DNA from 2 places in the Desulfobaculum senezii genome. Region 1 is predicted to be linked to the other one. Evidence: predicted binding sites of a transcription regulator. Region 1 holds the regulator's gene; the other holds the start of a gene.
What was found. The regulator HrcA, encoded in region 1, represses chaperone genes, less so after heat shock. The targets are predictions, from matches to a motif close to TGTTAGCACTCNNNNNNNNNGAGTGCTAACA.

Region 1 (6,429 bases):
CGGCCTACTGGTGCGCCAATGCCCGCGTCTCCAACCACATCGTCCACCGCGCGCTGTCCAGCATCTTTTCCGCAGCGGGGCTGCGCTATATGACTTCCGTCAACCAGACTGCCAAAGCCATGAACATCGTAGACGGCCTCAAAGGCCTCTCCATCCCCATCCATCCCGGCGCCGCGCGCTTCTGGGAAGAACAGGGGCTGAACATCCCAACGCCGCCTTAACCCGCACCGCCCGGCGCAATTGGACCAAACGCCTCCGCATCATGACAGATGTGGAGGCGTCTTCATTGGCGCGGCACACCGCCGCGCGGCGTTATCCTACAGGAAGAGTCTGCGTCTGGCGCATCGCCTCATACAGCACGATGCCCGCCGATGTGGACAAATTCAGGCTGCGCACCTTGCCCCGCCTGATGGGCAGGGTGATGCACTGTCCGATGTCGTCAATAACCTCCACGGGCAGTCCCCGCGTCTCCGGGCCAAGCACGAGCATATCCGCCGCAGTGTACGAAAAGCGGTCATAACGCTCGCCCTGCTTGGAGCTGGTGCACACCAACCGCTTGCCTTCCGCCGCCGCTAGCAGCGACGGCCAGTCCGGGTGGACGGTCACATCCACATGCGGCCAGTAGTCGAGCCCCGCACGCTTGAGGTAGCGGTCCTCCAGGCTAAAGCCCAGCGGCTCCACAAGGTGCAGACGCGTTCCGGTGGCGGCGCACAGCCGCGCGATGTTGCCTGTATTAGGCGGTATTTCCGGTTCGTAAAGAACAATTTCCATGCAATGTCACCCCTCGCCAAATACGGCTGTATGCCGTTTACTGGCATTTCCGCCGTGGCGCAAGCCTTCAAATGTCGCCCGGATGACAGCTGCAGGACACCCGGAAAGGGGTATGTCGCAGACCTTTGCAGGATCATGGCGTTGCCGGAGCAGGCGCAGGTGCGCGCTCCTCGCCCACCCTGCGCCGTCGCGGTACACCGTCAGCCGAAACCCCATATTTTCATAAAAGGCGTTACGAAGCGGGGTATCCTGCCGCGCAATAAGATTCAGCGAGCGCACATGGGCATCGCCGCATCCATGCGCAACGCCAAAGCGCACCAAGCGGCACAGCAGGTAGGTCCCAAGCCCCTTGCCCCGCAAACACGGCGGCAACAAAAACTCCCGCCCAAAACACGCCTTGCCCCGGTGTACAGCCAATTCAAAACCCTTGGCCCGCACCCGCTGCGCCCAAGCGCGCCCACCGTCCACACTCCCCAGTGCCAACGGCGTCACCGCCACACGGCATCCATCCTCCGTCGTCCCGCCGCTGGTCCGCATAAACAACCACTCCCGAACAGAGCCGTCATTACAGACGAATCCCGCCACATGCACACCGGCATTCTCCAGCCATGTCAAAAGCATGCGCGCCTCCTTGTCGGCGGTAAGCATCACCCACTGCGAGAAGAAGAGCAACGGACGTTTTGTAAAACTTGGACGACTGGCCGGAGGGGGGAGGCAAAGGCCCAACGTCTTTTGCTCCGCAGGCTTAAGGACTCCCGTCCTTAAAAATCCTGATAATACGCCACGCCTCTCTCGCGCCACACAGCTGCAATCACGCCCCCACAGCTGGCACGTGCACGACGGGCCAACGCCCCTATATAAGGCACGAACCCGCCGACCCCATATTTTCGGGTTGGCTTCCAGCCCGAAAACCTCGGGATTTTTAAGGGGTCGCACCCCTTAAACCGCCGGAGGCCCCCTCTTGAACCCGGCGCAGCGATACGGCCTGTCCACAGGCCACAAAAAAACCCCGGCCTTTTCAGACCGGGGTTTTGAAATCGATGGTGGGCGATACTGGATTTGAACCAGTGACTTCCACCGTGTGAAGATGGCACTCTGACCAACTGAGTTAATCGCCCGTATTTTCTACGGCATTCAGCCGAGAATGTTTTATGCCCGACAAGCTGCAGGTTGTCAATGCTACTGCATTGGCTTCTGCGGCCTTTTCCCCGATGCGGGGACGGACCGTCGGGGCCCGGGGTGTAAAGTGGTGGGCGATACTGGATTTGAACCAGTGACTTCCACCGTGTGAAGATGGCACTCTGACCAACTGAGTTAATCGCCCACTTTGCCATGCATGCAACTGCACCCTGTCAATATTGCATGACTTCGTGCTCGTGTCGCTGCGGGAAATGGTTGATAGCTCCACAGCCCCAAAGGGTCAAGGGATTTTTTCAATTTTCCCCAAATGGACCTTTTTTCCTCCGTAATTGCCGGACTTTGCGGACGGGCGATTTTACGCTAGAGTCTGCGCTGTACCGGAGATATGGTCCGGACTCCCGCACGGGGCGGGGCTGGCGCACATGCCAGCGGCAACCAGCAAGCAAAGGATTGGACATGCGACTGCTCGTCACCGGTGGATGCGGATTCATCGGTACCAATTTCATTTACCATATGCTCGGCACCAACCCGGATGTCGAAATCGTCAACGTTGATAAGCTGACCTACGCCGGAAACAAAGCGAACATGATTCCGCTGGAGCAGGCCGAAGAAGGCAAGCGCTACGCCTTCTGCCGGGCCGACATCGCGGACATGGACGCCATGCGCTCCATCATCGCCGAGCACAAGCCCGATGCCGTGGTCAACTTTGCCGCGGAATCGCACGTAGACCGCTCCATCCACGACCCCTCTCCCTTTGTGACCACCAACGTCCTCGGCGTGCAGACGCTTATGACCGCCGCCATGGACGCCGGAATTGAACGGTTCGTGCACATCTCCACGGATGAGGTGTACGGCACCCTCGCCCCGGACGCGCCCGCCTTTACCGAAGGCCACCCCCTTGAGCCAAACAGTCCGTATTCCGCCTCCAAGGCCTCGGCGGACCTGTTCGTCCGCTCGTTTTGGAAGACCTACGGCTACCCCGCCGTGATCACGCGCTGTTCCAACAACTACGGCCCGTGGCAGTTCCCGGAAAAGCTCATCCCGCTGATGATTACCCTTGCCGAGCAGAACAAGCCCCTGCCCATCTATGGCGACGGTATGCAGGTGCGCGACTGGATTTACGTCACCGACCATTGCCGCGGCGTGGAAATGGCGCTCAAGGCCGGACGCCCCGGCGCGGTGTACAATTTTGGCGGCAATGCGGAAAAGGCCAACCTCGACGTGGTGCGCGCCATTTTGTCCGCCATGGGCAAGCCCGACGACCTTATTTCCTATGTGAAGGACCGCCCCGGGCATGACCGCCGCTACGCCATGGACTATTCCCTCGCCAAGGACGAACTCGGCTTTGAGCCGCTGTACGACTTTGAGCGCGGCCTTGCCGAAACCCTTGCGTGGTACACCGACCACCGCGCATGGCGCGACAGCGTGCAAAGCGGCGAGTACCGCTCCTTTATGGACGACTGGTACGGGGAAAGACGATGAGCGAAGAGCAATTACCACGGGCGCTTGTTCTGGGCGGTGCCACCGGACTGCTGGGCATGGCCCTGAAAAGCGCTCTGACCGCAAAAGGCTGGGACGTCACCACCACCCCCCGTCCCGGCGACTGGGCCTTTGACGTGGAGCGGCTGCGGGACTTTATTGCCACCGCGCGCCCGGACGTTATTTTCAATACATGGGCCTACACACAGGTGGACCTAGCCGAGGACGAACCTAAGGAAGCCCGCCGCGTCAACGCCATACTGCCGGGCATTCTGGCCCGCGCTGTAAAGGATATGGACGTCACCCTCGTGCACTACTCCACGGACTTCGTCTTTGACGGCAAAAAGGAAACGCCCTACGCCGAGGACGATACCGTGGCCCCGCGCTCCGTCTATGGCGAAACAAAACGCGCCGGAGAGCAGGCCCTTCTGGCCGAGGAGCTTCACCGCCTCATCATCATCCGCACCGCGTGGCTGTTTGGCCCGGACAAACGCAACTTTGTGCGCACCATGCTGTCCCTGTGCGCGGAGCGCGACACCCTCGGCGTTGTGCACGACCAGGTGGGCTCGCCCACGTACACGCCGGACCTTGCGGTCTATTCCCTCGCCCTTGTGGCATCGGGCGAAACGGGCATCTTTCACATCACCAATTCCGGACGCGCCAGCTGGTGCGAACTGGCCTGCGAGGCCGTGCGCTCGGCGGGCCTACCCTGCACGGTCACGCCCATTGCCACGGACGAGTACCCACAAAAGGCCACGCGCCCGGCATTCTCCGTACTCGATACCAGCCGCTTTACCGCGGCCACGGGCATCACGCCCCGGCCGTGGGTGCATGCCGTGCAAGAATACGTGTACAGTGAAACGGCACCGGAAACGCCCATAGACTAGACAGCACCGGACGCCAGCCGTCCGCAGCGGAAAACCACCATGCCCCTAAGCTCTCGTGAGACAGCAGTCCTGACCACCATTGTCGAGGACTACATACGGCAAGCCACGCCCCAAGGCTCGCGCACCGTTGCGCGGCGCTGTGGGCTTGGCCTGTCTGCGGCCAGCATCCGCAATACCATGGCCGACCTCACGGAAAAGGGCTTTCTGGCCCAGCCGCACACGTCCGCGGGGCGCGTTCCCACGCCCCGCGCTTTTCGCCTGTATTTGGATACGGTCCTCACGCCCCCGGAACTGGCGGGCACGGAGCGCGAAGTCATCCGCGAGAGTTTGGACAAGGCCGGGCTGGAGATTGCCGACATCCTGCGGCAATCCTCGCGGCTTTTAGCCGCCCTGTCCCAACAGGTGAGCATGGTCCTTGCTCCCGGACACTCCGACGTGCGCTGGCGCAGCCTTGACTTTGTCCCCGTGCGCACGGGGCTGGTGATGGCCGTGCTGATTATGGAAGGCGACATGGTGGAGCACCGCCTTGTGCCCGTGGAGCACGGCGTCACCCGCGACGACCTGACGGCGTTCAGCAACTACCTGAACCACCACTACGCAGGGAAAACCCTCGGGCAAGCGCGCGCCCATATCCATCTGGAACTCAAAAGCGCCCACCGCCGCCTGAACCGCCTGTACCTGCAAGCGCTGACCCTTGCGCGCGACACCTTTGAGATGGACGCGGAGCGCGACTTCTACCTTGATGGCACCGCCCACGTCCTGACGCAGCCCGAATTTGCCGACGTGGACACCATGCGCGAACTGCTCCAGCTTCTGGACGAGCGCTCGCGCCTGCTGGAACTTTTGGACGGCACCATCGACGCCGGGCACACCAACGTCACCTTCGCCAAACACGACCCCGCCATTTCCAAAGGCCCCTACGGCCTCATTTCCGCGCCATTCGGCGCGGCGGACACCAGCAAGGGCGCTCTTGGCGTCATCGGTCCGCTGCGCATGGACTACGCAAAAATCCTCCCGGTGGTTGACTTCACCGCCCGGATGCTTACTGAACTTCTCAGCAATCGCTAACACCAGCACATCCAAGCGATCCTGGAGACCGCAATGACAAAGAAGCAGAATGTTGAACCTGCCGAAACCGAGCAGGAAACTCCCGAAGTGGAGGAAATCGAACTCACGGACGAAGAGCTGAGTGCCCTGTGCGCCGAGCGCGTCTGCCCCGAATGTCCGGAAAAGAAACACGCCGACGACGAGCGTCTGCGCCTGCTTGCGGATATGGAAAACACCCGCAAGCGCCTTGAGCGCGACAAAGACGAGTTCCGCAAGTTCGCCGCCGACAAGATTCTGGGCGACATGCTGCCCATTCTGGACAACCTGGACCTTGCCCTGCAGCACGCACCAGACGACGAAGCCTGCAAGAACTTCGTCCTTGGCGTGCAGATGACGCACAAGATGTTCCTCGACACCCTGGCGGGGCACAACCTTGAGCCTGTGGGCGAAGTGGGCGAGGAATTCTCCCCCGAAATCCACGAGGCCGTGGGGCAGGAAGAGCGCGAAGGCATGGAGGCCGGGCGCGTCGCAACGCTGATGAAAAAGGGCTACAGGCTCAACGGTCGCCTGCTGCGTCCGGCCATGGTTGTGGTGAGCAACTAGCCCCCAACCAACCCCGTCGCCTGCGCTTTTGGTGAAAAAATTTTCACTCCCCTCTTTACAGCCGGGTCAGGCGCATTACTTTGAACAGCGTAAGTGACAAACGACTTTTCACGTCGAAAGTTTTTTCCAAGAGGAGGAATTCATAATATGGGCAAAATCATCGGTATCGACCTGGGAACCACAAACTCCTGTGTCTATGTGATGGAAGGCAAGGACCCCAAGTGCGTCTCCAACCCTGAGGGTGGCCGCACAACCCCGTCCATCATCGCCTTCACCGATAAGGAACGCCTCGTGGGCGAGCTGGCCAAGCGCCAGGCCGTCACGAACTCCGACAAGACCGTCTTCGCCGTTAAGCGCCTGATGGGCCGCAAGTTCGAGGATCCGGCCATTAAGGGCTGGGCCGACAACTGCCCTTACAAGATTGCCGCGCACTCCAACGGCGATGCCTACGTTGAACTCGACGGCAAGCTGCTCAGCCCCGCAGAGCTGTCCGCGAACATCC
Region 2 (6,429 bases), on a different contig from region 1:
CTTGAAGATGTGGTCCACAAGGGACGTAACTTCCTCTATGGACTGGTTCAGGTCCATGGTTTCCATGCTGCTTTCAATGTGCCGTGAAAAGCCCAGCAGGTCGGCGACAATCTTTTTGCAGACTTTGGTCTGTTTCTCGATAGTTTTCAAGTCTTCACTGAGTTGCGACCCATCCGGCGCGTCCTCGATGAGCAGCTGGGCATAGCCCAGCACAATGCCGAGGGGGGTGTTGATTTCGTGCGCCACGCCGCCGGCCAGCTTGCCGAGGTCCTGCATCTTTTGGGAGTGGATGAGCCGCTCCTGATATTGCTTGATGATGGTAATATCACGCGCGGTCAGCAGCAGGCCGATGATTTCGTCGTTGTCGTAGACCGGCACCTTGATAATGTGGAACCAGCGCTTCTGGTCGCCGCTTTGCAGCAGCTCCTGCTTGGACATGGGATGCCCGCTGAGCAGAATTTGCATGTCTTCGTGATAGTTGCCATCGGCGACGTACTCGTCAAAGAGGTCAAAGTCCGTGCGCCCGACGATGTCGGATTCATTGAGATGATAATAGGTGCAAAAGGCCTTGTTCACGGCCATGTAGCGCAGGTCCGTGCCCTGAAGTGACACAAGGTCCGGCGTCACGTCGAGGATGGTCTTCATGAGCTGCTGTTGGCGTTCAAGGTCCGCCTGCGTCAGCTGCAGTTCCTCAAGGTGCTCCTTGAGGGCGAGGGCCATGACGTCAAAGGTTTCGGCAAGGCTTTGGATTTCATCGCCCATATTCTCCACAAAGACATCACACTCGCGGCAGGTCTGGAGCTTTTCCGGGTAGGACTTGGGCGAGCAGTCCGGGCACAGCGTGCCCGCCAGATACCAGCACCGCCGCCTGTCGTCCTTGTAGGCCGGGCACTCGGTTTTGCCGCATTGCTGAATCTCCCAGCAGTTGCGGTACAGGCGCGGGCCGGTCTGCACGTCCAGATTGCCGCGGACCACGTCCTCCGCGCTTTGGCGCAGGGCGTTGATGCGCGCGGCCACATTGCGCGAGAAGATGCTCCCCAGCAGCACGGCCACGGCGGCCACTGCGGCGGTGACGCCCACAATGGTGGTCAGCACCCGCCGCTGCACGGCCTGCACCCGCGCCTGCGAGACGCCAAGGCGCACCGTGCCGAAGGTCCAGTCCCCAATGAGGATGGGCGCGGCAAAGTCGTAGATGCGTTTGTCTCCGGTATCCAGCAGCTGGATGCTGACGCCGTTCTCCTGCGGGGCGTTGGCGCCTATGAGCTCGACGGGAAAGCCGCGTTTGAAGGTGTGCACCAGCACGTCGTTGTTTTTGTCCTGAATAAAGGCGTAGAGCGTGTAGTCCGACAGGCGTTCTATTTCGTCCACGAGGTTTTTCAGGCGCAGAAAGTCCTTGGCCAGCAGCGGGTCCACGGCGCGCGAGGCCATATTGACGGCCATGCTGCGGCCCCGGTCGCGGTTTTCCTCCAGCAGGGTAATCACGGCCACGCGGCTGACCAGCACCGCAGACAAAACGCCGAAGAAAATCACCACGCTGGTGATGCCAAAGTTGATTTTGTCCTTAAAGCGCATCCGCGTGAGCAGGCGGATGCCGGGCATGGGTTTCCGGCCATAGGGGTCCAGCCGTTCGCGCAGAAAGCGCAGAAACGGATTGGTCAGGCGCTGGAGGATGGAAAGGGGTGCGTTGTGCTCGGTCATGCCGTCCTACCGGGAAAGGTTGAGGCCGATGCGCCTGGCAAGGTCCCGTACGGGGTCGAAATCCTTGTCGTGGGCCGGGATGATTTCAATAATTTGGGCAAGGTCCAGTATTTGTCTGTCGGCCGGGTCGTTCATGGAGAGGGACGCCATGGCCTCGCTGACCTTGCGGACCACCTCGGGGTCGAGGCCCTTGCGCGCGGCGTAGACCCAGCCGGGATACCAGCGTGTGGTGGCAAGGACGCGGATGCGCGACAGGTCGATGGCGCCTTCCAAAACGTCAAGGGTGCCCTCGCGGATGGAGCCGACGCCAAAGCGCCCGGAGTACACGCCAAGGACGACCTTCTCCTGCTTGCCGCCCGGTCCGGGGGCAAAGGCGATTTCCGCGAAGTCGTGCTTTTTTATGCCGTTTTCAAGAAAGTGCCCAAGGGCGAACAGGTAGCCGCCCGCGGAGGAGGGGTCCACTGCCAGCCAGTGCTGGCCCTTCACGTCCTGCAAAGTCTTGATGTCCGGGTTGTCGGTGCGGACGATGATTTGCCCGCGGAAGTTGGCACCGCGCCCGCGCTCCACCACTCTGGCAAAGGCGCGCGCGCCGTAGCGGTCCGCCAGCTTGACGTAGATGAAGGGGTTGGAGAACGAAATGTCGATGAGGCCTTCGCCCACCATGTTCATGTGCTCGTCAAACGTGTCTGGGAACACTTGGCGGAATTTCAGCCCCGTAGTCTCGGACAGATGCTCCACCAGCAGGTGGTGGCGCTGGTAGGACACGCTGTGGGAATACTGGGGCAGATAGGCGTAGGTGATTTCCCCTTTGCGGGCACGGAAGGTGACCTCTTCCCTGTGGGAGAGGTCCACTTTTTTCACCGGTTCGGGGTCCGTGCAGCCAAAGACCGCGACGAAGCCGAGAATGATGGTCAGCGCGAGGATGTACTTCAGGGGTCTGAACATGATGTTTTCCTTAAAGGTGCGATGGTAAGGCATAATCACCATACCCTGACCCGCCCCGAAGGGAAACCCCGCCAAAAGGCCGTGGAGCAAGGATTGTCGCGGGGCCGACGCGGATGCGGCGAGGGGGGCGCGAAAAAAAGTTCCAAAAAAATTTCGCAACAGGTGTTGACTATCCCCCCCGGCGGACTAATGTTTCATGCGTTGCCCGGTTTTCGGGTTTGCTTTTTGCTGAATCAAGCTATAACTGCTTAGCGTCGCGATTGGCACTCGCCATGACCGAGTGCTAACAGCGCATCGAAAAAATTCGCTAATGGAGGAACCGAAATGAAGTTGAAGCCGCTTAACGATCGAGTCCTGGTCAAGCGCCTGGAGAGTGAAGAAGTGTCCGCCGGAGGCATCATCATCCCCGACACGGCCAAGGAAAAGCCCATGCGTGGCGAAATCGTGGCCGCTGGCCCCGGCAAGACCGACGAGTCCGGCAAGACCATCGCTATGTCCGTCAAGGAAGGCGACATGGTTCTCTTCAACAAGTACGCCGGTACCGAGATCAAGATTGACGGTAAGGAACACCTCGTCATGCGCGAGGATGACATCCTGGCTATCGTCGAGCAGTAGAATTTTCGATCGCAAATAGATTTTTTAGAGAGGAGAGACCACAATGGCCAAAGATATCCGTTTTGACGCAAAGGCCCGTGAAAAGCTGAAAATTGGCGTTGACACCCTTGCCAACGCCGTCAAGGTGACCCTCGGCCCCAAGGGCCGTAACGTTGTCATCGAAAAGTCCTTCGGCTCCCCCATCATCACCAAGGACGGCGTCACCGTCGCCAAGGAGATTGAGCTGGAAGACAAGTTCGAGAACATGGGCGCCCAGATGGTTAAGGAAGTTGCTTCCAAGACCTCCGATGTTGCCGGCGACGGCACCACCACGGCGACCATCCTCGCTCAGGCCATCTTCACCGAAGGCGTGAAGCTTGTGGCTGCCGGCCGCAACCCCATGGCTATCAAGCGCGGCATCGACAAGGCTGTCGAAGCCCTCTCCGATGAGCTGGTCAAGCTGACCAAGCCCACCCGCGACCAGAAGGAAATTGCCCAGATCGGCACCATTTCCGCCAACAACGACGCCACCATCGGCAACATCATTGCCGAGGCCATGAACAAGGTCGGCAAGGAAGGCGTCATCACCGTTGAGGAAGCAAAGGGTCTCGAGACCACCCTCGACGTTGTGGAAGGCATGCAGTTCGATCGCGGCTACCTCTCCCCCTACTTCGTGACCAACCCCGAGAAGATGGTCTGCGAGATGGAAGAGCCCATGATCCTCATCAACGAGAGCAAGATCTCCAACATGAAGGATCTCCTGCCCGTTCTGGAGCAGGTTGCCAAGATGTCCAAGCCCCTCGTCATCATTGCCGAGGACGTGGACGGCGAAGCCCTCGCTACCCTCGTTGTGAACAAGCTCCGCGGCATCCTGAACGTGGTCGCCATCAAGGCCCCCGGCTTTGGCGAGCGCCGCAAGGAAATGCTCAAGGACATCGCCATCCTCACCGGTGGTCAGGTTGTGTCCGACGATCTCGGCCTCAAGCTCGAGAACGTCAGCGTCAACGACCTTGGCACCGCCAAGCGTGTTGTCATCGACAAGGAAAACACCACCATCGTTGACGGTGCTGGCGAAGCCGAAGACATCAAGGCCCGTGTGGCTCAGCTCCGCGCGCAGATCGACGAGACCACGTCCGACTACGACCGCGAGAAGCTCCAGGAGCGTCTGGCCAAGATCGTCGGCGGTGTCGCTGTGATCAACGTTGGCGCTGCCACCGAGACCGAGATGAAGGAAAAGAAAGCCCGCGTGGAAGACGCCCTCAACGCGACCCGCGCAGCCGTCGAAGAAGGCATCGTGCCTGGCGGCGGCGTGGCTCTGGTCCGCTGCTCCAGCGTGCTGGACAAGGTCTCCGTGGCCGACGATGACGAGGCCGCTGGCGTCTCCATCATCTCCCGCGCCATCGAAGAGCCCCTGCGCATGATCGCCAACAACGCTGGCCTCGAAGGCTCCATCGTTGTCGAGAAGGTCCGCTCCAACAAGGACGGCTACGGCTTCAACGCCGCCTCCTGCGAGTACGAAGACCTCATCAAGGCCGGTGTCATCGATCCCAAGAAGGTGACCCGCAGCGCTCTGCAGAACTCCTCTTCCGTGGCTGGCCTGCTGCTCACCACCGAGTGCGCCATCGCCGAAAAGCCCGAAGAGAAGGGCGCAGCTGCTCCCGCTATGCCTGCTGGCATGGGCGGCATGGGCGGCATGGGTGGCATGTACTAAACGCCATCCGCGACCATTCCATTGCGAAGACATATGGCCGGCCCTTCGGGGCCGGCCTTTTTTTGCGTCTTTGGCCTGCTGAGGGGGGAGAGTGGTGGTGGCTGAGGCTTCGGTCTGGACAACCATTCGGAGCGGGGTGGTTTGGGTGTGGGGAGGCGGTTGCGTAGTGGTGCCGGGCAAGGGCAGGGCTTTTTGTGCTCCGCAGGCTCAAGGGTCGCGGACCCTTGAGAATCCCGAGTGCGGTCATAACGGGTGCGCGTAGAGAAGGCGGTCGTCACCCCTGACGGCTCTCGTCCGTGTGGATGGGGATGGTGGAGCATGGGCATAAAGGGCGAGTGGGCGGGGAGGTGGGTGAAAGGTGGGGGAGTGGTCAGTCGCTTCTGGTGAGGCGAGAGAGGGGCGGTGTGTGGGGCCACGTCGGTGAAGGGCGAAGGGCGTGTGGGGGCGTTCCAAAACGGGGCAGGAGGGGGCTGTTTTCGTTCATCGTTTGCCACGCGTTGTGGCGTAGAAGATGTTCTTCTCGCCGCGGAAACATTTTTGAACATTTGCCCCTTATCGGATGTAATCACGCGTATTTGTCTCTCCTTGGGTTTTGGAGTGGACGAAAATTTGAGCGGTACAGCGTTTTGGCGGGCTTGAACGGGCCATAAAACGGGCGCGGGAGGGGGAAAAGAGAGGTGTGTTGTGTCGGCCAAATACTGTTTTTTGTTCGCCAAGCGCGCTGGGTCTGGGGCTGGTGAGGTGGTTATGGTGTGTAAGTGGTGTATTTTCTGGCCCAATTTGCGTTTTTTCCGTGCCGGACTGTCATATATGTCAATTGACAGACTCTAGAAGTCACTCTTCTAGCGGCAGAATATTTTCAAATAATTGGGTGTAATCAGCTGCAAATGGGTCTCAGTGCTTCTTATTGGGTTTGAGATTTTGGGCAAATGTTTCCGTATGGCAACACGTGAAGTGCTGGGAAAGGGATAAATGGGGGCGATTCAGGGTGAAAATCATGCAATGTTGTCACAAGACAACATGTCCCCGCTGGCAATTTTGAGCGCAAAAGGCTACACACGCACAGACGCGCATCACCTTCAACCACCGGCGACCCGCATGTTCAAGTTCATCGTTCTCGCGCTGGTCCTTATATGGATAATGGGCCTCTTTCTTGGCAGGAAGCGGCGGCTTATCAAAAGTACGTCCCAGCTTGTGCGCCTTATTCTTTGGGCGTGCTTTGGCTTTTTTGGGGCGACGGCTTTGCCGCGCATGGATATGTACCAAGGCCATAACGTGTTTTTGGCTGTCTCGTTGGTGCTGTGGATTGCCGCGTCGTGGTGGGTGGCGGGCGCGCTGACCCGGTCCATGGACAAGAAGAAGTCCTGACGCACGCCGCGCAAAAAAAGCCCGTCCACTCCGGCCTGCGGCGCGGCGTGAACGGGCTGGTATGCGTTGTGGCGCTGGGTGGTGGCCCTGCTAGGGCTTAACCACCAGCAGGA

Region 2: the regulator HrcA is predicted to act here: its motif matches at 2,902-2,932, upstream of groES (co-chaperone GroES).

The regions. Positions count from the first base shown of each region.
Region 1 is NZ_BAAHYU010000003.1:1,169,140-1,175,568, reverse strand. Features, by position in the region: gene ACYQ2T_RS14235 (TAXI family TRAP transporter solute-binding subunit) at 1-221, shown strand, start outside; gene ACYQ2T_RS14230 (tRNA (cytidine(34)-2'-O)-methyltransferase) at 313-771, opposite strand; gene ACYQ2T_RS14225 (GNAT family N-acetyltransferase) at 778-1,392, opposite strand; tRNA gene ACYQ2T_RS14220 (tRNA-Val) at 1,813-1,889, opposite strand; tRNA gene ACYQ2T_RS14215 (tRNA-Val) at 2,019-2,095, opposite strand; gene rfbB (dTDP-glucose 4,6-dehydratase) at 2,368-3,393, shown strand; gene rfbD (dTDP-4-dehydrorhamnose reductase) at 3,390-4,277, shown strand; gene hrcA (heat-inducible transcriptional repressor HrcA) at 4,317-5,345, shown strand; gene grpE (nucleotide exchange factor GrpE) at 5,379-5,927, shown strand; gene dnaK (molecular chaperone DnaK) at 6,075-6,429, shown strand, end outside.
Region 2 is NZ_BAAHYU010000002.1:97,266-103,694, forward strand. Features, by position in the region: gene ACYQ2T_RS01270 (ATP-binding protein) at 1-1,698, opposite strand, end outside; gene ACYQ2T_RS01275 (phosphate/phosphite/phosphonate ABC transporter substrate-binding protein) at 1,705-2,643, opposite strand; gene groES (co-chaperone GroES) at 2,968-3,258, shown strand; gene groL (chaperonin GroEL) at 3,302-4,948, shown strand; gene ACYQ2T_RS01290 (hypothetical protein) at 6,047-6,316, shown strand; gene ACYQ2T_RS01295 (cupin domain-containing protein) at 6,407-6,429, opposite strand, start outside.